2 regions of the Micromonospora sp. WMMD736 genome follow, and region 1 is predicted to be linked to the other one. Evidence: riboswitches for the same ligand, from Rfam matches in the RefSeq annotation. Region 1 holds a riboswitch; the other holds the start of a gene.
The links. A riboswitch is a leader RNA that binds a small molecule or an ion and turns the genes downstream of it on or off. The one in region 1 is predicted to bind cobalamin.
Positions count from the first base shown of each region.

Region 2: linked by a shared signal. The riboswitch ahead of cobN (cobaltochelatase subunit CobN) and the one ahead of ACN269_RS09120 (peptidase) in region 1 are both predicted to bind cobalamin.

Region 1 covers NZ_JBMHMI010000001.1:2,158,757-2,170,305, forward strand. Annotated here, with positions in the region: gene ACN269_RS09065 (ABC transporter permease) at 1-157, shown strand, start outside; gene ACN269_RS09070 (ABC transporter ATP-binding protein) at 154-1,158, shown strand; gene ACN269_RS09075 (ABC transporter ATP-binding protein) at 1,155-1,835, shown strand; gene ACN269_RS09080 (superoxide dismutase) at 2,134-2,394, opposite strand; gene ACN269_RS09085 (superoxide dismutase) at 2,401-3,015, opposite strand; gene ACN269_RS09090 (Fur family transcriptional regulator) at 3,126-3,584, shown strand; gene alaS (alanine--tRNA ligase) at 3,573-6,248, opposite strand; gene def (peptide deformylase) at 6,300-6,854, shown strand; gene tsaD (tRNA (adenosine(37)-N6)-threonylcarbamoyltransferase complex transferase subunit TsaD) at 6,851-7,927, shown strand; gene ACN269_RS09110 (GNAT family N-acetyltransferase) at 7,894-8,421, opposite strand; gene ACN269_RS09115 (hypothetical protein) at 8,418-8,594, opposite strand; cobalamin riboswitch at 8,618-8,740, shown strand; gene ACN269_RS09120 (peptidase) at 8,829-9,878, shown strand; gene ACN269_RS09125 (hypothetical protein) at 9,863-10,360, shown strand; gene ACN269_RS09130 (ABC transporter substrate-binding protein) at 10,428-11,318, opposite strand; gene ACN269_RS09135 (acyl-CoA thioesterase) at 11,540-11,549, opposite strand, start outside.
Region 2 covers NZ_JBMHMI010000001.1:1,040,011-1,051,559, reverse strand. Annotated here, with positions in the region: gene ACN269_RS04660 (hypothetical protein) at 1-392, opposite strand, end outside; gene helR (RNA polymerase recycling motor ATPase HelR) at 403-2,568, opposite strand; gene ACN269_RS04650 (hypothetical protein) at 2,689-3,195, opposite strand; gene ACN269_RS04645 (hypothetical protein) at 3,259-3,978, opposite strand; gene ACN269_RS04640 (RNA polymerase sigma factor) at 3,971-4,546, opposite strand; gene ACN269_RS04635 (hypothetical protein) at 4,672-5,007, shown strand; gene ACN269_RS04630 (inositol monophosphatase family protein) at 5,030-5,836, opposite strand; gene ACN269_RS04625 (DUF5919 domain-containing protein) at 5,833-6,717, opposite strand; gene ACN269_RS04620 (hypothetical protein) at 6,793-7,146, shown strand; cobalamin riboswitch at 7,233-7,409, shown strand; gene cobN (cobaltochelatase subunit CobN) at 7,671-11,339, shown strand; gene ACN269_RS04610 (VWA domain-containing protein) at 11,336-11,549, shown strand, end outside.

The DNA.
Region 1 (11,549 bases):
GATCAACGACGGTCAGGGATCGCTGCTGACCGGCGCCTGGTGGGCCAGCCTGGCACCGGGCGCGGTCATCGTCGTCGTCACCCTCGCCATTGCGGTCCTCGCCGCACACTGGCGCGATCGCCTCGATCCCCGCGTCCGAGCGGAGCTCAACCTGTGACCAGCACCGGCTCCGCACCCGCTCCCGCGACTTCGGGCATCGCCGAAAACCGCCTGCTGCTCGCCGTGGACGGCCTCGGCGTCGAGTTCCGTCTGCGCGACACGACCGTACGCGCCGTTACCGACCTCAGCCTGACCGTACGGGCCGGTGAACTGCTGGCCGTCGTCGGCGAGTCCGGCTGCGGCAAGTCCGTTCTGGCCCACGCCCTGCTCGGCCTGCTACCGGGCAACGCCACGACCACCGGCCACGCCGTCCTGCACCACCCGGGCAGTGACCCGGTCGACCTGATCACCTGCGGTCAGCATCACCTGGCCCGCAGAGTACGCGGTCGACGGGTCGGGCTGGTCCCGCAGAGCCCGGCCACCGCACTGAACCCGGTCCGCACCGGACGGCGCCTGCTCATCGAGACGCTCAGAGCGCACGGCCGGGATCGGGACGATGCTGAGCGCCTCGCCCTCGACGTCGGACTCGACCCGGCCGACCTGGACCACTACCCGCACGAACTCTCCGGCGGCATGGCCCAGCGCCTGGTCACCGCGCTCGCACTGGCACCGGACCCGGCGCTGCTCATCGCCGACGAGCCCACCACCGGCCTCGACCGGCCGCTGGTGGACCACACCCTCGACCTGCTGCGCCGACGCTGCGACACCGGCTCGGCCGTCGTCCTCATCACGCACGACCTGGCCGCCGCGCAGCGAGTCGCCGACACCGTCGCCGTCATGTACGCCAGCCGCATCGTGGAACACCGGGACGCAGATCATCTCTTCGCCGCGCCAACTCATCCGTACGCAGCGGCGCTGCTCGACGCTCTGCCGGACCGCGCCTTCCGGCCGGTGCCGGGCGACCCGCCGATGCTCACCGCGCTGCCTCCGGGCTGCGCGTTCGCGCCGCGCTGCCCGCGCCGCACCGACTCCTGCGCGCGCCAGCCACCGCTCACGCCGATCGCCGGTGACGGCACGGTCGCCTGTCACCACCCGATCCGTCCCGGAGCAGTCACATGACCAGGGAGCAGCACCTGCTCGCCGACGAGGTCACCGTCGGATACGGCCGTCAGGTCGTGCTCGACAGCATCACCCTGCGGGTCGCCCGCAGCGAGACGGTGGGGCTCCGCGGCCCGTCCGGATGTGGCAAGTCGACACTGGTGCGGGTCCTGGCCCTCCTGCACCGACCGGACCACGGCCGGGTCAGCATCGACGGCATGCCCGTGCACGCAGTGCGGTACGCCGTGCCGGTCGGCCTACGGACCCGCGTCGCCGTCCTGTTCCAAAGCCCACGCGCCGCCGCCGACCCTCGACTGAGCCTGGACGACCTGATCGCCGAACCGCTACGCGCCGTACGGACACCCGAGTCGACGGTCCAGGAGCGGGTGGCCGAACTCGCCGACCTCGTCGGCCTCACCGCCGACCTACGCAGCCGACGGCCACACGCGGTCTCCGACGGGCAACTACAACGCGCCTGCCTCGCCCGGGCCCTCGTCCACCGGCCGGACTACCTGCTCTGCGACGAGGCCACGGCGATGCTCGACGCCTCAACCCAGGCGCACGTCGCCAGCGTCATCCGCGACTACCAGCGAACCCAGCACGCCGGCGTCCTGGTCATCAGCCACGACCAGACCCTGCTGGACCGCTGGGCCGACCGGATCGTCGACCTGGTGGGTACGGCACCGGCAATGACCTGAGTCATCCGCCACCGCGGCGGCGGACGGCACCGGGACGGGACGACCCTCCAGGCGAGCGACGCGGCGTCGAGCCTCATGCAATTGCTGACGAAGTTGATGCGCCTGCGCTTCGCTGGCGCCGAGCTGCCGACGGGCGGCGTCGAGCCGCTCGAAGTCGGCCAAGGCGAGCACGGCCACCTGATGGCCGTCGATCATCATGACCCGGTGATCGACTTTCTTGCGCACCAGGCGCTCCCCTCGACTGACGGTGCGGGCGCGGTCTGTTGGGTGCCCGCCGCGGCGGGCACCCAACAGACGCTCAGGCCGGTGGTGACTGCGCGGTGTCGGCCAGGAGAAGCGACAGTTCCCGGACCAGGTCGTCCATGGACTGGCCGCTCTGCGCCCTGACCAGGCCCAACGCCAGGTCCGCCAACAGATAGAAGCCGAGGGTACGGGCCTGCTCGGAGCCGAACGCCGACATCAACGCCTCCGCGCCGGCGAGGTCACCGCGATGCTTGGCGGCGATGACCCCGGCGGCGCGCTGCACGATCTCGGCCGCCTCGGGGGTGTACCCACTCACGCCGGGTCAGATCTTCGGGGCAGTAGCGCGGGCAGCGTCGAAACGCGAGGTCACGTCGGTCCAGTTCACCAGGTTCCACAACCGGTCCACGTAGTCCGGACGAACGTTGCGGTACTGCAGGTAGTACGCGTGCTCCCAGGCGTCGAACACCAGGATCGGAGTCGAGCCCTGCCCGACGTTGCCGTGGTGGTCGTAGACCTGCTCCACGATCAACCGCTGACTCAGCGGCTCCCACGCCAGGACACCCCAACCCGAACCCTGCACACCCTTGGTCGCCGCCGACAGTTGACCGGCGAACCCGTCGAAGGAGCCGAAGTGCTCGTCGATCGCCGCCGCCAACTCACCGTCGGGGCGGTCCCCGCCGTCCGGGGACAGGTTGTTCCAGAAGATCGAGTGCAACACGTGCCCGGACAGGTTGAACGCGAACGTCTTCTCCAACCCGACGATCGTTCCGTAGTCGCCCTTGTCGCGGGCCTCGGCGAGCCGGTCCAGCCCGTCGTTGGCGCCCTTGACGTACGCCGCGTGGTGCTTGTCGTGATGCAACTCCAGGATCTCGCCGGACATCGCGGGCTCAAGCGCGCCGTAGTCGTAGGGCAGGTCGGGCAGGTTGTACACGGCCATGGAGTACGTCCTCTCAATGCTGCCTTAGTGTGGCTGTTGCCATTATCTTGCAACAAGGGTCCGGTTGTCGTCGGGGGACGTGATTGATCACAGAAGCGTCGGATCGTGTGGTGGCGGCCTTGGGCCGCCTGCGCGAGCGAGGCCTGCGTCGTACGCCGGCGCGACAGGCAGTGCTGAGCGTGCTCGTGGACGCCCCGCCCGAGCATCCGCACCTGAGCGCCGCGCAGGTCCATGACCGGGTCCGGGCCAACGGTGTACGAATCGACCTGACGACGGTGCACCGCGTGCTGATCCACCTGACCGATCTGGGTGAGTTGCACTCGGTGCCGGTCGGCGGAGCGATGACGTACGGGTTTGCCGACCACCCGCATCCCCACGCGGTCTGCACGCTCTGCGACCGCGTGTGCCACCTGCCAGCCGAAGCGGTCCTCAGCGCGGTACGGGCAGCGGGCGCGGCAGGTTTCAGCACCGACCCGGCAGGGCTCCCCGGCGGCGTGGTGGTGGTCTATGGACGATGCGACTCGTGCTGCGGAGAGAAGCCGTCCCGGGTCCACGGTTCAGTTGGCTGAGCGCAGCAGTTCCCGCACCAGATCCACGACCTGGTGCGGGCGTCCGCCTGACTGCCCACCCTGGGCGAGGCCGGCGTTGCCGCCGCCACGTCCACCGAGCACCGTCTTGACGAGGTGCACGGCAGACGTGCCGCGCTCGGCCGCCGCGTCGTTGACCGCGATGACGAGTCGCATCGTGCCGTTCGACGTGGCGGCGACCACCACGACGCCGGGACGCTGCTGCGGTAGCTCTCGCCGGATCAGCTCGGCGAGTTGACGGAAGTCCGCGCCCGCAGGGTCGGTGCTGCTCGCGTATGCGATCCCGGCAATGTCCTCGGCGCGCCCGGCCAGGGTGCGAGCCTGTTCCCGGGTGAGCTGGAGTTGCAGTTGCTCAGCCCTGCGTTCGGCGGCCTTGGCCCGACTGACCAGCGCAGTTATCCGGTCAAGCAACTCTTCCCGTGGCGCGCGGAGTTGGTCGGCGAGGTTGGTGACCAGGTCCCGCTCGCGGGTCAGATAGCGGAATGCCTCGATGCCGGTGACGGCCTCTACGCGGCGCTGTCCGGCGCCGACGGAAGATTCGGAGGTGATAGCGAGCGCGCCGATCTGCGCCGACCGGTCGACGTGGGTGCCGCCGCAGAGTTCCCGGGACCACTCGCCGCCGATGTCGACGACGCGGACGGTGTCGTCGTAGGTCTCGCCGAACAGGGCGAGCGCGCCGATCTGCCGGGCCTCGGGCAGGGTCATGTATCGGGCGTGGACCGGCAGATCATCGCGGATGGCCAGGTTGGCCACGTCCTCCACCTCGCTACGGGTGGCCGGCGAGAGGCCGGTCGGCGCGGAGAAGTCGAGCCGCAGGTAGCCGGGGCGGTTGAACGAGCCGGACTGCAACGCGCTCGGGCCGAGAACGTGCCGCAGGGCGGCATGCACGACGTGCGTGCCGGAGTGGGCCTGGCGGGCACCGAGTCGCCACTGCGGGTCGACCGCCGCGTGGATCCGGTCGCCGACGGCGAGGGCACCGTCGGTGATGCGGACCTGGTGGACGACGAGGCCCTTGATCGGTCGTTGCACGTCAAGCACGTCGGCGCGGACGCTGTCGCCGGTGAGGGTGCCGGCATCGGCGTGCTGCCCGCCGGACTCGGCGTAGAACGGGGTCGTGTCGAGGACCACCCCGACGATCTCGTCGGGCTCGGCAACGGGGATCGCGACACCGTCGCTGTCGAGGAGCCCGAGGACCGTGGAGTCGGTGTCGAGGGTCTGGTACGCCTGCCAGTCCGTCGGTCCGTGCGCGTCGAGCACCGACCGGTACGCCGACACGTCGGTGTGCCCCGTCTTGCGCGCCTGCGCGTCCGCCTTGGCCCGGGTCCGCTGATCGGCCATCAGCCGGCGGAAACCCTCGTCGTCGACCTTCAGGCCCTGCTCGGCCGCGATCTCCAGGGTCAGGTCGATCGGGAAGCCGTACGTGTCGTGCAGCTGGAACGCCTTCGCCCCGGACAGCGCCGTGCCGCCCGCCGAGCGGGTCTCGGCGATCGCCGTGTCCAGGATCGTCGTCCCGGCACGCAGCGTCGACAGGAACGCCTCCTCCTCCGCGTACGCGTACTGCGCGATCCGGTCGAAGTCGGTCGCCAGCTCCGGGTACGAGGGCGCCATGCAGTCCCGCGCCACCGGCAGCAGCTCGGGCAGCGCCCGGTCCTGCCAGCCCAGCAGCCGGATCGACCGGATCGCCCGACGCATGATCCGCCGCAGCACGTACCCACGGCCCTCGTTGCTCGGCGTCACGCCGTCGCCGATCAGCATCAGCGCGGTCCGCACGTGATCCGCGACCACCCGCAGCCGCACGTCGTCCGGGTGCGACTCGCTGGCCACGTGCCCGGAGTGCGCCCCGTACCGCTTGCCGGTCAACTCGGCCGCCCGGGCCAGGATGGGCCGCACCTCGTCGATCTCGTACAGGTTGTCGACGCCCTGCAGGATCGACGCCATCCGCTCCAGGCCCATGCCGGTGTCGATGTTCTTCGCCGGCAGGTCACCCAGGATCGGGTAGTCCTCCTTGTTGGTGCCCGGACCCCGCTCGAACTGCATGAACACGAGGTTCCAGTACTCCATGTAGCGGTCCTCGTCGACCGCCGGACCACCCTCAGCGCCGTACTCCGGGCCCCGGTCGTAGAACAGCTCCGACGACGGACCGCACGGTCCGGGGATGCCCATGGACCAGAAGTTGTCCGCCTTGCCCCGACGCACGATCCGCTCCGCGGGCACGCCCACCGACCGCCAGATCTCGAACGCCTCGTCGTCATCGAGGTAGATCGTCGGCCAGATCCGCTCCGGATCCAGCCCGTAACCGCCCTCGGCGATCGGCTTGGTGGACAACTCCCAGGCCAGCGGGATAGCACCCGCCTTGAAGTAGTCGCCGAAGGAGAAGTTGCCGTTCATCTGGAAGAACGTGCCGTGCCGGCTGGTCTTGCCGACCTCGTCGATGTCCGGGGTGCGGATGCACTTCTGCACGCTGACCGCCCGCTGGTAAGGCGGGGTCTGCTGGCCCAGGAAGTAGGGCACGAACTGCACCATGCCGGCGTTGACGAACAACAGGTTCGGATCGCTGATGGCGGGCAGCGGAGCGGACGGCACCACGGCGTGGCCGTTCGCCTCGAAGTGCGCGAGGTACCGCCGCTTGATCTCCGCCGTCCGCACCAGACCACTCCCCTACTGCCAACATTTTGCAATTGCATAATATGGGCAGCTATGGAGAGGCTTGTCGGCACCCCGAGGCCGATCACCCGTTACGGCACCCCGATCCTGCACCGCCGGTGCGCCCCGGTGACCGTGTTCGACGACGCGCTCGCCGCGCTGGTCGACGACATGTTCGCCAGCATGTACGCCGCTCACGGGGTCGGCCTGGCGGCCAACCAGATCGGCGTCGACGCCCGGATCTTCGTCGTCGACTGCCCCGACGCCACCAACACCCACACCATCGCCCACGTGATCAACCCGGTGCTGCACCTGCCTGAGCAGCGGGATCTGGTGATCGACTCCGAGGGCTGCCTGTCCGTCCCGGGCCAGCGCGCCGACCTGGCCCGGTCAGCCACCGCCTCCGTCACCGGCGTCGACCTGCACAATCAGCCGATCCGCCTGGAGGGCACCGGTACCCTCGCCCGGTGTTTCCAGCACGAGGTCGACCACCTCGACGGCCTCGCCTACGTCGACCGGCTTCCCGTCAAACTACGCAAACAGCTCCTCGCGGCCAGCGCCGAGCACCCTGGCGTCGGAGCCGGCGTCCAGCAGGACCTTGACGCATGACGGTCGTCCTGGGCATCGAGACGTCCTGCGACGAGACCGGCGTCGGGATCGTCGCCGACGGTGTCCTGCTCGGTGACGCGCTCGCCACGAGCATGGACGAACACGCCCGCTTCGGCGGGGTCGTCCCCGAGATCGCCGCCCGCGCGCACCTGCACGCCATCACCCCCATGGTCGAACACGCACTGGCCCAGGCCGGGATCGGCTTCGCCGACATCGACGCGGTCGCCGCCACCGCCGGCCCCAGGCTCGCCACCGCCGTCCAGGTCGGCCTCGCCGCCGGCAAGGCGTACGCGCTGAGCCTCGGCGTCCCCCTCTACGGCGTTCACCACCTCGCCGGCCACGCCGCCGTCGACATCCTCGAACACGGGCCACTACCGGCCCGCTGCGTCGCCCTGATCGTCTCCGGCGGGCACACCAGCCTGCTGCTGATCGGCGACCTCGCCCGCGACCCGGTCGTGCACCTCGGCGACACCGTCGACGACGCCGCCGGTGAAGCGTTCGACAAGGTCGCCCGCCTGCTCGGCCTGCCCTACCCCGGCGGGCCCGTCATCGACCGCGTCGCCTGCGACGGCGACCCGAACGCGATCGCCTTTCCCCGCCCGATGACCGCCCCGCACGACGCCCCCTACCGGTTCTCGTTCTCTGGGCTCAAGACCGCCGTCGCCCGCTGGGTCGAACAACACCAGGACAGACCACTACCCGTCGCCGACGTCGCCGCCTCCTTCCAGGAGGCCGTCGCCGACACCCTCACCCGCAAAGCCCTCGCCGCCTGCCGCGACCACCAGGCCGACACCCTGCTCCTCGTCGGCGGAGTCGCCGCCAACAGCCGGGTACGCGCCCTCGCCGAAGAACGCTGCGCCGCCGCCGGCATCCGCCTACGGGTGCCGTCACCACGGCTCTGCACCGACAACGGCGCGATGATCGCCGCCGTCGGAGACCTCCTCGTCCGCGCCGACGTCTCTCCAGACCGGCTCGACCTCGGCCCCGACCCATCCGCCGTCCTGCGGGGAGCGCTGCTGCACGGCCCGCGCGACCAACGTCAGCCGGCCGGCGCGAGGGGCACGTTCGCGTAGATCGTGATGCCGTGGCCGGTTCCCCACCGCTGCCACCCGGCGGCGTCGTAGAACGCCGTCGTACCGGGGATCGTCGGCACCGTGAGCAACCACGCCGGGCGGTCACCGACCAGAGCGTCGAGCAGCCGCCGACCGAGCCCAGCGCGCCGCGCACCCGGGTGAACAGCGAGTTCGCCGACCTCCAGACGGCCGGACAGCGCGGTGACGGCCTCCGGTCCCAGAATCGCACTCACCTGACCGTACGAGCGGTCGCTGGGGAACGGGCTCGGGGTGGTGTAACCCAACGCGAACCCGCGCACGCTGGCGCCGGTGTAAGCGAACGCCCCAACGAACCCGGGCTTCTCGGTCCAATCCGCGAGTCGATCCGCGAGTCCTTCGGCCCGCTCGAGCGGTTCGTTCCAGGGCGGCACGCAGAACACCGCCGCGTAGATAGCCGTCAACTCGGCGCTGGCGGCGAGCACAGCCCTGCCGTCGACGAGCCGGATTGTGCTCATACCGGTCCCGAGCGGTGCGACGTGCCAAGGACCGGGACGGTGAGCAGGATCCGGTTCATCGACATCACCAGTGCCATCGTGCCGACGATGAACCGTTCTGGCAACGGTGCACAGCTGGACGCCCGGTCGGATTCGAGCGCGGTCGGATCATCGACATTGACGGTGACCACCATGGCTGGTGAGACTGTGCGCCACAACTTCATGCCTGTGCGTTGATGGGGGAAGTCCGGTCGAAATCCGGCGCTGGCCCGCAACGGTAGGCGGCGAACCATGTGGTGACGCCGCGAGCCCGAGTACCCGTCCGTGCACGTAAGGACTGTCCCCCACCCGTCGTGGCCCACGGGTCGGAGCCGCCCGAGGGGATTCGGGTCGTCTCGGACCATCGGAGCCCGGAAAGGCGCCGTTTCATGGTCAACCGTTTCCTTTGGCACCGCGCGCGCGTCCTCGCGACCGCCGCGCTCGCCGCCTTCACACTGACGCTGACGGTGACACCGTCGACCGCGTCAGCATCGCCGCCCACCCTCAACAGGGTCGATGCCGCCGCCGGCTGGCTCGCCCGCCAGTCCGTCGACGGCGAACGCTTCGAGGTCGTCTTCGACGGCGTCGCCTACCCCGACCAGGGCCTCACCCTCGACGCGGTGTTCGCCTTCGCCGCTACCAAGCAGGCCGACACGACTGCGGCCGATGCCCTGTCGTGGCTCGCCCAACCCGCCGTGCTCACCGGCTACATCGGCGACGGCACCGAGGCGTACGCGGGAGCGACCGCGAAACTCGCCCTCGGCGTCCAGGTCCGCGGCCTCGACCCGGCCGCGTTCGGCGGAGTCGACCTGCTCACCCGCCTCGGCGGCCTACTGACCCCGTCCGGTCGATACTCCGACCGTTCCGCTTTCGGCGACTACAGCAACACGTTAACCCAGTCGTTCGCGGTGCTGACGTTGGACCGCGCCGGCGGCGCACCACCGGCTGCGGTGACGTTCCTGGCCGCGAGCCGGTGCGCCGACGGCGGTTTTCCCCTGCTGTTCGGGCAGGCCACGTGTGTCAGTGACGTCGACGCAACGGCGCTCGCGGTCCAGGCTCTGCTCGCGGCGGACCGGCCGATCGTCGCGGCCTCGGCGGCGCAGTGGCTCGTCTCCGTGCAAGGCGTTGACGGCTCGTTCTCCGCCAACGGCGTGCCGAATGCGAACAGCACCGGGCTCGCCGCCCAGGCCCTCTCTGTCGCCGGGCGACCTCTACCGTGGCTGCGCGCCCGCCAGTTCCTGATCGGCCTTCAGGTGGCGTGCACCGGGCCGTCGGCCGATCGCGGCGCCATCGCCTACACCTCAGGCGGATTCGACGCGACCACCGCGGTGCGGGCCACCGCGCAGGCCGTCCCCGGTCTCGCAGGCGCCGGGTACGCGACCCTGTCCACCAGCGGCGCCCAGCCCGCCGCGCCCGTCCTGGCGTGTACGCCGTGGTGACCGCGCAGCGGGCGGTGATTCGGCGACGGTTGGCGCTGCTGTTCGCGGCTGTCGTCGTCAGCGCTGGCCTGGTCGTCGTCGACCCGATGCCGCGCGCCGCGCACGCTGCGGCGTGCGCGGCGGGCGCGGGCGTCACGGTGGTGGTCGACCTCACCGCGTTCGGCCTCGGTGTGCAGACCGGCTGCCGACTCGGGGACCCGCCGACCGGCCTGGCCGCGTTGCAGGGCGGGGGCTTCACCGTGACGGGCACTCAACGATGGGGCCTTGCCTTCGTCTGCCGTATCAACGGCTACCCCATGCCCGCCTCCGAGCCATGTGTCAATACTCCCCCGGCCAGCGCGTACTGGTCGTATTGGCACGCCGTGCCCGGCGGTACCTGGTCCTACAGCACGCTCGGCGCGAGCAGCTACAACCCCGCGCAGGGCACTGTCGAGGGGTGGCGCTTCGGCTCCGGACAGGCTCCGTCGATCTCCCCGCCGTAACTGGCGCTGGGGTGGTGCCGGCACCGCAGCCCTGTGCTACCGGGCCGCGCGGCACCACCCCGACGCATCAGGTGGGCACGTGCTGGGTGCGGGAGTCGGAGCGGCCGGCAAGGACGGCGGCGAGGATCTCCGCGCCGTCGACGACCCTCGGGCCCGGGCGGTTGAAGTAGGCGGGTCCGTCGACCACCCACACCTGCCCGTCGCGCACCGCGGGCAGGTCAGCCCACCCGGGTTGCGCGGTCGCCACGGACAACTCGTCAAGCGTCTGCTTCGGTGTGAACCCGCACGGCCCGAACACCACCACGTCGGGGGCCAGGTCCGCGACGACCGACCATCGGTGCGGTGTGCTGTGCGCGCCCGGTCCGAGCAGCAGTGACTGCCCGCCGGCGTAGCTGATCTGCTCCGGCACCCAGTGCCCGCCGGGCATAAGCGGGTCGAGCCACTCGACGAACAACACCCTCGGCGCGCCGGCCGCCGGCCCGGGCAACGCGGCGAGGCGACGCTCGCTGTCGGCGCGGATCTTCGCCGCCCGTTCGTCGGTGCCGGTCAGCGCGGCCACGGCATCGACCGTGTCGAGGATCCCGGCGATGGTCCTCGCCTCCAGGGACACCACCCTCGTGTCAAAGTCCATCAGTCGGACGGCGTCGTTGACCCGCTCGTAGGAGACCGCACACACGTCGCACAGATCCTGGGTCAGGATCAGATCCGGCTTCAGATCCTCCAACACGGCGACGTCGAGCTGGTACAACGACGACCCCCGGTGCGCGTCGCCAGCGATCGCCGCCGAGATCTCCCGGCTCGTCAACGCCCCCGGCAGCGACGTCGCGGTCACCGCCGGAATATCGGTCAGTTCCCCCGGCGGCCAGTCGCACTCATGGGTACGACCGACCAGATGCCCGGTCAGTCCGAGCATGGCCACGATGTCCGTGGCCGCCGGCAGCAGGGAGACAATGCGCACACCCGTCTGCCTACCAGGCACGACCGAATGGCGTCCACTCCCGCACGACGGGCGACGGCCTTCCCGGCGGACGACGCCGAACGCGACCACCACCCCGACGCGGATGCCATAACAGGAGGCGTTGGCCAGCACGAGCATCATCGCCGAACCTGGCGGGCGGTGAGGACGACGATCGCTGCCAGGTGACCGGCCAGCGCCGCGACGGACAGTCCGAGCAGGTCTTAGACCTCT
Region 2 (11,549 bases), 1.1 Mb from region 1:
CGGAACAGCTCCCCACCGCCGTGCGCGCTCGCCCAGGCCGCCAGCTGCTGCCCGGTGCTGACCGGGGTCAGCGGCGGGTCGGGCGGCGGATCGGCCGGCGGGCGGTGGATCCACTGCGCGTCGAGGAGGACCCGGAACCCGTACGCCGTCAGGTCGAGGTCGGCGAAGCTGTCCTTCACCGACGCGCCCGCCCCGGCGTCGATCCGCGCGAGCAGCGCTTCCGGGTCGACGCCGGGGCGCAGGGTGACCGCGTCCGGATACCACTGTGGGGAGCGGCGGGGAACCGACCACGCGTCGGCGTCGCTCCGGCCGACCAGCCCGTGACTGGCGCACACCGCCTCGCACCATCGCGCGTTGTTGCGCGCCGCCGCCTCCCGCATCCCGTCCGGCACGCCCGGCAGCCTAACCGGTGAGCACGACGAGTCGCTGGGTCGCGCGCGTCATCGCCACGTACCTGTCGACCGCCCCCTGGATCCCCGCGCCGAACGCCTCCGGGTCGACGAGGACGACCAGGTCGAACTCCAGCCCCTTGGACAGCTCCGGGCTCAGCGAGCGCACGCGATCCGTCGTCGGCCGGAACGTGGGGTCACCGATGACGCAGGCGATCCCCTCGGTGTGCTCCGCGAGCCAGCCGTCGACGATCGCGTCCCGGTCGGCCACCGACGCGTACCCGACCGGGATCCCGTTGCCGCGGATCGAGGTCGGTACGTTCGCGTCCGGGAGGACGGCCCGAATGACCGGTTCGGCCTGCGCCATGACCTCCCGGGGCGTCCGGTAGTTGATGGTCAACGAGGCCAGGGTCACCCCGTCGAGTCCGACGCGGGCGAGTCGTTCCGCCCACGAGCCGGTGAACCCGTGCCGGGCCTGGGCGCGGTCCCCGACGATCGTGAAGCTGCGCGACGGGCACCGCGACAGCAGCATCTGCCACTGCGCGTCGGTCAGCTCCTGCGCCTCGTCCACGACGATGTGCGCGAACGGGCCGGCCAGCAGATCCGCGGCGACGCCGGGCAGCGCAGCCTCGTCGACGAGCGCGTCCTGGAGGTCCAGTTGGCGCAGACTCGACAGCACGCCCTCGCCGTCGTCGTAGGTGTGCGCCTCGATCAGCTCGTCGACGACCGTCGCCATGCGGGCCCGTTCGGCCGCGATCGTGGCCTCGCGGCGGCGGGTACGCCGCGACGCCTCGGCATCGCCGAGCCGCTGCCGCGCCGCGTCCAGCAGCGGCAGGTCGGACACCGTCCACGCGCGGGCGTCGGCGCGTTGGAGCCGACGGATGTCGTCGGGACCGAGCCAGGGGGCGCATCTGCGCAGGTAGGCGGGGACCGACCAGAGGTCCGCGACGATGTCGGCGGCGTCGAGCAGCGGCCAGGCCCGGTTCACCGTCGTACGGAGTTCCGGGTCGCGCCGCAGCGACGCGCGGACGAGGTCCTCGGGTTCGTCGCCGTCGTACCTGCCGAGCAGGATGCTCAGCAGCTCGTCCCAGATCTCGTCGCGGGCCTCGTTGTGCGGGGTGCCCGGTCCGGGCGCCTCGAACGCCTGGGCCCAGTCGTCGGCGCTGAGCCGGATGTCGGTGTCGCCGACCGGGACGGTCAGCGACGACGTCGGCGGCTCCTCGTAGAAGCGCACGGCCGCGTCGATCGCCCCGACCAGGTCGGCCGAGGACTTGAGGCGGTCCACCTCCGGGTCGGTCTCGACGGCCGCCGAGGCGCCCTCGGGTACTAGGTCCCGCAGGGTGCAGGTCTGTACGTCCTCTTCGCCCAGGCTGGGCAGGACGTCGGCGACGTACGCCAGGTAGGGCTGGTGCGGTCCGACGAACAGCACCCCGCCCCGCCCCTGGCGCAGGCGCGGGTCGGAGTAGAGCAGGTACGCGGTGCGGTGCAGGGCGACGACGGTCTTGCCCGTGCCCGGACCGCCGTCGACGACGAGCGCCCCGCGTGATCCGGCCCGGATGATGGCGTCCTGGTCGGCCTGGATGGTGCCGAGCACGTCGCGCATCCGGGCCGACCGGTTGCCGCCGAGGCTGGCGATGAACGCCGACTGGTCGTCCAGCGCGGCGTGCCCCTCGAACCCGTCCGGGGTGAACACCTCGTCCCAGTAGTCGCTGATCCGGCCGCGGGTCCAGCGGTACCGACGTCGGCTCGCCAGGCCCATCGGGTTGGCGTGGGTCGCTCCGAAGAACGGCGCGGCGGCCGGCGAGCGCCAGTCGAGCAGCAGCCGGCGGCCGTCGCCGTCGCTGAGGCCGAACCGTCCGATGTAGACGGGCTCGACATCGTCCGCGTGGACGATGCGACCGAGACACAGATCCAGACCGAACCGCCGCAGCGCACGCAGGCGGGCGGTCAGCCGGCGGACCTCCTCGTCCCGGACGACCGCCTGTCGCCCCTTGCCGGCGGGTGCCCGCCGCTCGGCTTCGAGGCGGTCGGACAGGTCGGCGATGGACCGCTGGAGGCTCGCCGCGATCGCGGCGAAGTGCTGCTCGTCCCGGGCGACGAGCGCCGGGTCGGCCTTGGCGGCGAGGTTCTCGGGAAGGTCGAACACACTGGCCGCCGCCGACGACACGTTCCTACTCATGGCTCCCGTTTCCGCAGGTCATGGCCTTGGACGGGCCATTCTGCGGCACGGCGGGGGCCTTGCCGCAAGTCCCCCCATGCGGTATATGTTGGATATGGCGGGAGGTGTTGTTCCCCGTCGTCAGGGCTTCCGCTCGGCGTAGACGAGATCCATCGTGTCGGTGCGCCCGGCCCAGCGCAGGTCGAGATGCCAGCAGCCCGCTCGGGGCATGTCGATGATCGACGGCCCCGGCCCTGCGGCGACCTCGTGGGTCACTCTCGTGTCGGTGCCGTCCAGCGTCGCGATGATCTCCAGCGTGGTCGACACCCCCGCGGCCGGCGATGTCGTGGCGGGCCGGGCCACCCAGAGGATCTTGTTGCTCGACGCGTCCGGCCGGACCTGCGCCAGCGGGTGGCCGAACAGCACCGCCACGATCTCGCCCCGTGCGCCGAAGACGTGCGGCATGCGGCTGTCCCCGTGGAAACCCTCGTCCGCCCAGTCGGGCAGTGACCCCGTCTCGACGTGCGCCGCGCAGCCGGTCGCCGCCGCAGCGGGATGGCCGGCAGTCGGTGCCGGTCCGTCGCCGGTCGCGCCGCAGCCCGCCAGCAGCAGAACCGATCCCAGCAGAAGTCTGCCCCAAGTGATCATTGCGCTCCCTCTCCCACGGACGTGTCCCGCACCGGGGAGACACCGTCCGGGCCGCACGGGTTCCTAGGGGAGCGACTGGGCGATCTCCAGCGCCTCGGCCATGGTGCGCGCCCCCTCCAGCCGGTAGGTCACGCCGGCCTGCTCCCAGATGAGGGTCGACGCGGCGAGCCGGGCGGTCTCCCGGCGGATCTGCCCCGACCGGTCGACGTAGGACAGCACGTGCGGACCGTCGACCCAGACGGCGAAGTCCCCGTCGACCTGCGTCCACTCCGCTCCCGGCCGGCTGGTCCGCTTGTGGAAGGTCAGATCGAGGCGACCGTCGAACGCGTCCAGGCGCAGATTGCCACCGTCGTACAGCAGCGTCGCGACCCGGCACGCGCCGGTGCCGTCGGGGTCGGCGACCGACACCCGCTCCGGCGGACCGAGCGCGGCCGGCACCCGGACCGGGAAGCGCACCGCCCGGCGCGCCTCGTCGAGCCCCACCGTCCGCAGCGACGGCAGGGGTGACGGCTCGTCCCCGGGCGGCGACGACGTGGACGACGTGACGATGCCGACGCCGGCGAAGCGCAGCACCTCGCCGAGGGCGTCGGCGACGGCGGCACGCGTCGGCGGCAGCACCGCGACCACCAGGGCCACGAGCGCCGCCGCGGCGACCGCACGCCACCGTCGCCATCCGGGTACGCGCCCGACGAGCCGGTCGTGCACCCGTGCGGTGACGTCCGGCGCGGCGGGCGTCTCCAACCATCCGCCCAACTCCCGCAGCTCGGCCTCGAGGTCATCCATGGTGCACCTCCTCGTCGGCGAGCAGGGCGCGCAGCTTCGTCAGTGCCCGTGAGGTACGCGACTTCACCGTTCCCCGGGGCCAGCCCAACATGACGCTCGTCTCCTGCTCGCCGAGGTCGAGGAAGAACCGGCAGACGATCACCTCGCGGTCGCGTACCGGCAGTTGCCGCAGGGCCGCCACCAGCGCGGCCCGACGCTCGCCGGCCAGGACGGCGTCCATCGCGTCGTCCTCGGCGATCTCGGGCGGGGGGCTCGCCGCCGCCCGCAGGACCAGGCCGTCCCGGCGGGTGCGGGACCGGTGCAGGTTGCGGGTCTCGTTGGCGACGATCGCGAGCAACCAGGAGCGGAAGGACGAGTCTCCCCGATAGCGGGACAGCTTGCGGTAGCCCTTCACGAACGACTCCTGGACGACGTCCTCGGAGTCCGATCCCGCGCCGAGCAGCACCGCCGTCCGGTACGCGGACGCGGTGTGCCGGGCGACCAGGAGGTCGTACGCCTCCAGGTCACCGGCTCGGGCGCGGGTGACGAGCACGTCGTCGTCCAGGGGAACCTCCGGTCGGACTCGCACTGATGACACCGCCCGCGCGTGTCGGGTTCCTGCCCAGCGGAGTCAGATTTCTCCCACCCGCCGTGCAGCCTATTGCCAGGAATCGGTGCTGAACTGGGAGTGGCGTCGAGGGAGAGGGGCTGGGCATGGGCTGGTTCAACCGGCGGTCTCGCAGCGGCGAGGCGACCCCGACGAAGCTGGACCGTGAGGCCACCCGGGACGACCTCGCCGCGCTCGAGGCGTTCGTCGCCAGTCGGCGGGGTGTGGAGTTCTACCTGGAACCGGAGACGACCGCCACCGACACCACCGTGGTCGCGATCGCCCACGACGGTGAGTGGATCCGTCGCCGCACCGGCACACCCCGGGCGGCGGGTGACATCGCCCGCAAGCACGCGGTGCCGCTGTACGAGGCGGCCCGCACCGGCTACCCGGAGCGGATGCGGGTGTGGAATCGGGCACACCCGGAGCGCCACGCCCGCTGAGGCGGTCAGGCCGTGCGCGGGCTCAAGCGGGTTTCACCGGTTTGAGTGATCGCTGAATGAGCGTGAGGACGGGTGAGAGGATCAGCTCGCCGCCACCGATCGTGGCGACAGCGTTCACGTTGTGGGGCGTGCCGTCGACGTCGACCACCAGCGCGCCAGCCTCCTTGGCGATGACGACGCCCGCGACGGTGTCCCAGGGATTGTTGTTGAGCATGACGAACGCGTCGATCCGACCGTGCGCCAACCAGGCGAGGTCGATCGCGGCTGACCCGTGCATGCGTATCCGTTGGACGTGCCGGCTGAGCTGCTCGGTGATGGCAAGTCGGTCGGTGTTCTTCCGGCTGGCGTCGGCACCGACCGCATAGTCGCCGATGGCGACGACGGCATCCCGAAGATCGGTGACCTGGCTGGCGCGGATGCGCCGGTCGTCGGCATAGGCGCCGTGCCCCTGCACAGCGTGGTAGCGGGTGCCGAGGAACGGAAGGTCGATGACACCAAGGACGGCGTGTGTGCGGTGGATGAGGCCGAGAGAGATGGCGCACAGGGGCGAGCCGTGGATGAAGTTCACGGTGCCATCGACTGGATCGAGCGCCCAGGTCAGTGCGCTGGTGTCGCCGCTGCTGCCGTACTCCTCACCGAGGAAACCGATGTCAGGCACCTTGGCGGCCAGGTGCTCGCGAACCGCTCGTTCGATGGCGTAATCCACCTCCGAGGCCATGTCGCGGTCACCCTTGAAGGTCAGCGCGCCGGGCTGGAGCCTCCGCATCAGGTCGTGTGCCAGGTCGACGGCCTCCTGTGCAAGGGGGAGGAGGTGCGCGTAGTCGGTCATAGCTGGCGGCTGCGCTCCCACAGCGAGTTGAACATCTCGTCAAATATTGGGTAGAGGCCGGAAGGATTGGCGCTGCGCTCGATGACCATCGTCGGGCAGTCGACACCACGCATCTGCGGGAGGTAGTGCTGGACAACGCAGAGTCGACCATCGATCAGAAGGACGTTGGCGCGAATGGACTCGTCGTAGACGCCGATGGCGAGGTTGTTTCGGGCTTCAGCGGGGAGCCGGTCACGAATGCGGCGCGCCAGGTTCTGGATGTTGAGGTCGGTGAGCGCGCTGAGGTGTCCGTCGGGATAGTCTTCCTCCCGCTCCTGCCGCCTGATGGCCTCGCCGGCCGGGTCGAGGAACAGGCAGCGGAGGCGGGTGCCGGCGGCGAGGAGTTTCAGGAGGCGATTGTCGCCGTACTGCTGACAGATGAGGTTGAGTGACAGGCCGGACGCTCGGATGTCCGTGGCATGGTCGAAAAGGGCTCGCGGGGGCAGCTCCGCCATGAAGTCTGATCGGCTGGAATAGATCGCGCTGACATCAGCGCACCGGTCCGGCACTGCCTTGCCGACCTGGTGTCCTGCTAGGTCACGGGCCGGCTCGCGTTCGCCAAGGAGGAGCGTCACGCGTGCGTGGCGTGGCATGGACAGGCCGGTGCAGATGCGGGTGAGGACATCGATGCTGCTGACCCGGCGGGCGCCGCTGGTGATTTCGCTGATCTGAGCCTGGCTGAGGCCGGTGGCGACGCCGAGAGTGGTTTGGCTGGCTCGGGTGGCTCGCTGGACGAGGCGGAATACCTGAGCGACATCGCGAGCGGCCAAGGCATCGAGCATGTCGGCGGTGTCCCACAGCAGGTCTTCAGTGGTAAGCGCGGCAGTCGTGCGGACGCTCACGGGTGGCTCCCTTCCTGCTCGAGGGCCGAGGGCCAGCTTATCCAGTAGTCAGATGGCATACCGGCAGGACATCCGGTGGGCGGATGGAAGTTATCCATCGAGGAATCACTTTCTGTGATGGATCGCCGTGGTTGCGGTGAGCAGGGTCGTGGTGTGAGTCTCCGGTCCCGCCCCCACCTGCCCATGCGCCCCGCCTGGTTGTGCCGCAACTGTGCCGCCGCGTGGCCATGTTCCCGTGCGCAGCTCGATCTCGTCGCCGAGTTCTACGGCCACTCGCTGGCGCTGGCCCTCTACCTGACGTCCTGCATGAACGAGGCCATCGGCGATTTGTACGGTCTCGGCGGTCGCCCCGACCTTGCCCTGATGCACGCGCGTTTTCTCGGCTGGCTGTCGATGACTCGCCGGCCGCGTCGGCTCAAGCCTGAGTGACCCGCTCCGATATCTTCGCAGGTCAATGTGGTGAACCTGGCCCCTCGACGCCGGGGTCGGCGTTGACCGGCGGCGCTGCGGTGTGGCAGCATTCGCGGCCTGACGGCAGTGAAGGAAGTCGGTGCGAATCCGACGCGGTCCCGCCACTGTCACCGGGGAGCGATCCCCCCTCGTGAGTCACGGCCGTGTGTCTGCGGTTGGAAGGCCGGGGGAGAGCGTCGATCCGGAAGCCAGGATACTTCGGCCGTCGGGACGTACCCCAGGGCGTGGACACCCGAGGAGGACCCGATGACGCATGGCGTCTCCATCATCGACGGCCGTTGCCGTTGCCCGCACCGCGGCCGTGCTGTCGCCGCGACCGGCGTCGACTCCGTTCACCGCTGAGTTCCGCGCCACGCGACCCTTCGCCACCGGCTGCACGCCGGTGAGTCCGGGTCGCGGTGCCCGCTGAACCCCGCGCCCACCCGCACGTCGTCGCCGAGTCGCCTCCGCGAGCGCGTCGACGTTACCGTCCGGAGCCTGCCGTGCGCATTCTGCTGCTCTCCACCGCCGACACCGACCTGCTGGCCGCCCGCGCCAGCGACGCCGACTACCGGCTCGCCAACCCCGCCCGGGTGGCGGCCGACGAGGTGCCCGCCCTGCTCGACGGGGTCGACCTCGCCGTCGTACGCCTGCTCGGCGGTCGGCAGGCGTGGCCGGACGGCCTCGCCGCGGTGCTCGCCAGCGGCGTACCCACGGTCGTGCTCGGCGGCGAGGCGCTGCCGGACGCGGAGCTGATGGCGGTCTCCACGGTGCCGGCCGGGGTGGTCGCCCAGGCCCTCGCGTACCTGGTCGAGGGTGGGCCGGACAACCTGGGGGAGCTGGCCCGGTTCCTCTCCGACACGGTCCTGCTCACCGGCGAGGGGTTCGCCGCGCCCACGCCGACCCCGGCGTACGGCGTGCACGGCGCGTACCCTCCCGAACCGGATCGGCCCACCATCGGGATCGTCTTCTACCGGGCGCACGCCCTGGCCGGCAACACCGCCTTCGTCGACGTGCTGGCGGAGGCGGTCCGCGCGGCCGGCGGCAACCCACTGCCGATCTTCTGCGGTTCGCTGCGCGGGCTGACCGCCGGTGCCGGCCCGCTCGGCCTCTTCGCCCGCTGCGACGCGTTGCTGGTCACCGTGCTCGCGGCCGGTGGCGCGGTCGCGGCGGACGCCTCCTCCGGCGGCGACGAGGACGCCTGGGACGTCGGCGCGCTGGCCGCCCTGGACGTGCCGGTCATCCAGGCGCTCTGCCTGACCAGCACGCGCGAGCAGTGGGCCGGCAGCGACGCCGGACTGTCCCCGTTGGACGCGGCGATGCAGGTGGCCATTCCGGAGTTCGACGGGCGGATCGTCACCGTGCCGTTCTCGTTCAAGCAGGTCGACGCCGACGGGCTCTCGGTGTACGCCGCCGACCCCGAGCGGGCCGCCCGCGTCGCCGGCATCGCGGTCCGGCACGCCCGGCTGCGGGACGTGCCGAACGCCGACAAGCGGATCGCCGTGGTGCTCAGCTCGTACCCCACCAAGCACTCGCGGGTCGGCAACGCCGTCGGTCTGGACACGCCGGCCTCGGCGGTCCGGCTGTTCGCCGCGCTCGCCGAGGCGGGCTACGACCTCGGCGGCACACCGCCGCCCACGGACGGTGACGCGCTGATCCACGCGCTGATCGCCGCCGGGGGGCACGACGTGGAGTGGCTCACCCCGGAGCAGTTGGCCGCCGCCGAGGCCCGGATCCCCGGGGAGACGTACCGGCGGTGGTTCGACCAGGTCCCGACCGAGCTGCGCGCGCGGATGCGGGAGCACTGGGGTGACCCGCCAGGCGAGCTGTACACCGACGGCGGGGACGTCGTGCTGGCCGGCCTGCGCTTCGGCAACGTGGCGCTGCTGATCCAGCCGCCGCGCGGCTTCGGGGAGAACCCGATCGCCATCTACCACGACCCGGACCTGCCACCGAGCCACCACTACCTGGCCGCGTACCGCTGGCTCGCCGCGCCCGTCGCGGACGGCGGCTTCGGCGCGGACGCCGTGGTGCACCTGGGCAAGCACGGCACCCTGGAGTGGCTGCCCGGCAAGGGACTCGGGTTGGCCGCCGACTGCGCGCCCGACGCCGTCCTCGCGGACCTGCCGCTGGTCTACCCGTTCATCGTCAACGACCCCGGCGAGGGCACCCAGGCCAAGCGGCGGGCGCACGCCGTGGTGGTCGATCACCTGGTGCCGCCGATGGCCCGCGCCGAAACCTACGGCGACCTGGCCAAACTGGAGCAACTGCTCGACGAGTACGCCACCGTGCAGGCGCTCGACCCGGCCAAGGTGCCGACCGTCCGGGCGCAGATCTGGGACCTGGTCCGCGCCGCCGAGCTGCACCACGACCTGCACACCGAGGCGATGCCCGACCCGGACGACTTCGACGACTTCGTGCTGCACCTCGACGGCTACCTGTGCGAGGTCAAGGACGTGCAGATCCGCGACGGCCTGCACATCCTCGCCGACGCGCCCACCGGCGAGCCGCGGGTCAACCTGGTCCTCGCGGTGCTGCGCGCCCCGCAGATCTGGGGCGGCGCACACGCCCTGCCCGGCCTGCGGCAGGCCCTCGCCGCCGCGTACGCCCTCGACGAGCAGGAGCTGCTCGCGACGCCGGGCCAGCGGGTCGCCCTGCCGGCCGCGTTGACCGACGCGGTGGACGGGCCGGCCCGCACCGCCGCCGACGCCATCGACCTGATCGAAGCCCTCGCCCGGCGGCTCGTCATCGGGATGGAGACCCTGGGCTGGGCCGTCGACGCGGCCGAGACGGTCGTCGCCGAGGTGACCGGCCAGCCGATCCCGGATGCCGCCGCCGTGCTGCGCTTCGCCGCGACCGAGCTGGTGCCCCGGCTGGAGCGCACCACGGACGAGCTGCGCAACACCCTCGGCGCGCTCGACGGTCGGTTCGTGCCGCCCGGCCCGTCCGGCTCACCCACCCGGGGCCTGGTCAACGTGCTGCCCACCGGCCGGAACTTCTACTCCGTCGACCCGAAGGCCATTCCCAGCCGCAACGCCTGGGACGTCGGCGTGGCCCTGGCCGACTCGCTGCTGGCCCGGCACCTCGCCGACACCGGCGCGTACCCCCGCTCGGTGGGTCTGACCGTGTGGGGCACCAGCGCGATGCGGACCCAGGGTGACGACATCGCCGAGGTGCTCGCGCTGCTGGGCTGTCGGCCGGTCTGGGACGAGCGGTCCCGGCGGGTCACCGGCGTCGAGGTGGTGCCGACGGCCGAGCTGGGGCGGCCCCGCGTCGACGTCACGGTGCGGATCTCCGGCTTCTTCCGCGACGCGTTCCCGCACGTGGTGGCGCTGCTCGACGACGCCGTCCGGCAGGTCGCCGCCCTCAACGAGCCAGACGAGGCGAACTACCTGCGGGCGCACGTCACCGCCGACGTGGCCGAGCACGGCGACGAGCGGCGGGCCACCGCCCGCATCTTCGGCTCCAAACCCGGCGCGTACGGGGCGGGACTGCTGCCGCTGATCGACGCCCGGACGTGGCGCGACGACGCCGACCTGGCCGAGGTGTACGCGGTCTGGGGTGGGTACGCGTACGGCCGGGGCCTGGACGGGCGGGAGGCGCGCGCCGACATGGAGCGCTCGTTCGCGCGGATCTCCGTCGCGGTGAAGAACCAGGACACCCGCGAACACGACATCGTCGACTCCGACGACTACTTCCAGTACCACGGCGGAATGGTGGCGATGGTCCGCCACCTCACCGGCACGTCACCGGCGGCGTACGTGGGGGACTCGGCCATGCCGCACGACGTGCGGACCCGCACGCTGGGCGAGGAGACCCGGCGGGTGTTCCGGGCCCGGGTGGTCAACCCGAAGTGGATCGCCGCGATGCGCCGGCACGGCTACAAGGGCGCGTTCGAGCTGGCCGCCACCGTGGACTACCTGTTCGGCTACGACGCCACCGCCGGCGTGGTGGACGACTGGATGTACGAGCACCTGGCCGCCGCGTACCTCTTCGACGACACCACCCGGGAGTTCCTCCAGCAGTCCAACCCGTGGGCGCTGCGCGGCATCACCGAGCGGCTGTTGGAGGCCGCCGACCGGGGGCTGTGGGCCAAGCCCGAGCCGGCCACCCTCGACCGGCTCCGCGACGAGTACCTGGCCAGCGAGGGTGACCTGGAGGACCGGGCATGACCACCTATCCGTTCAGCGCCGTGCTCGGCATGGCCGACATGCGGCTGGCGCTGCTGCTCAACGCCGTCTCCCCGGCGATCGGCGGGGTCCTCGTGCGGGGCGAGAAGGGCACCGCGAAGTCCACCGCCGTCCGCGCCCTCGCCGCACTGCTGCCCCCGGTGCGCCGGGTCGCCGGCTGCCGCTTCGGCTGTGACCCGGCCGAGCCCGACC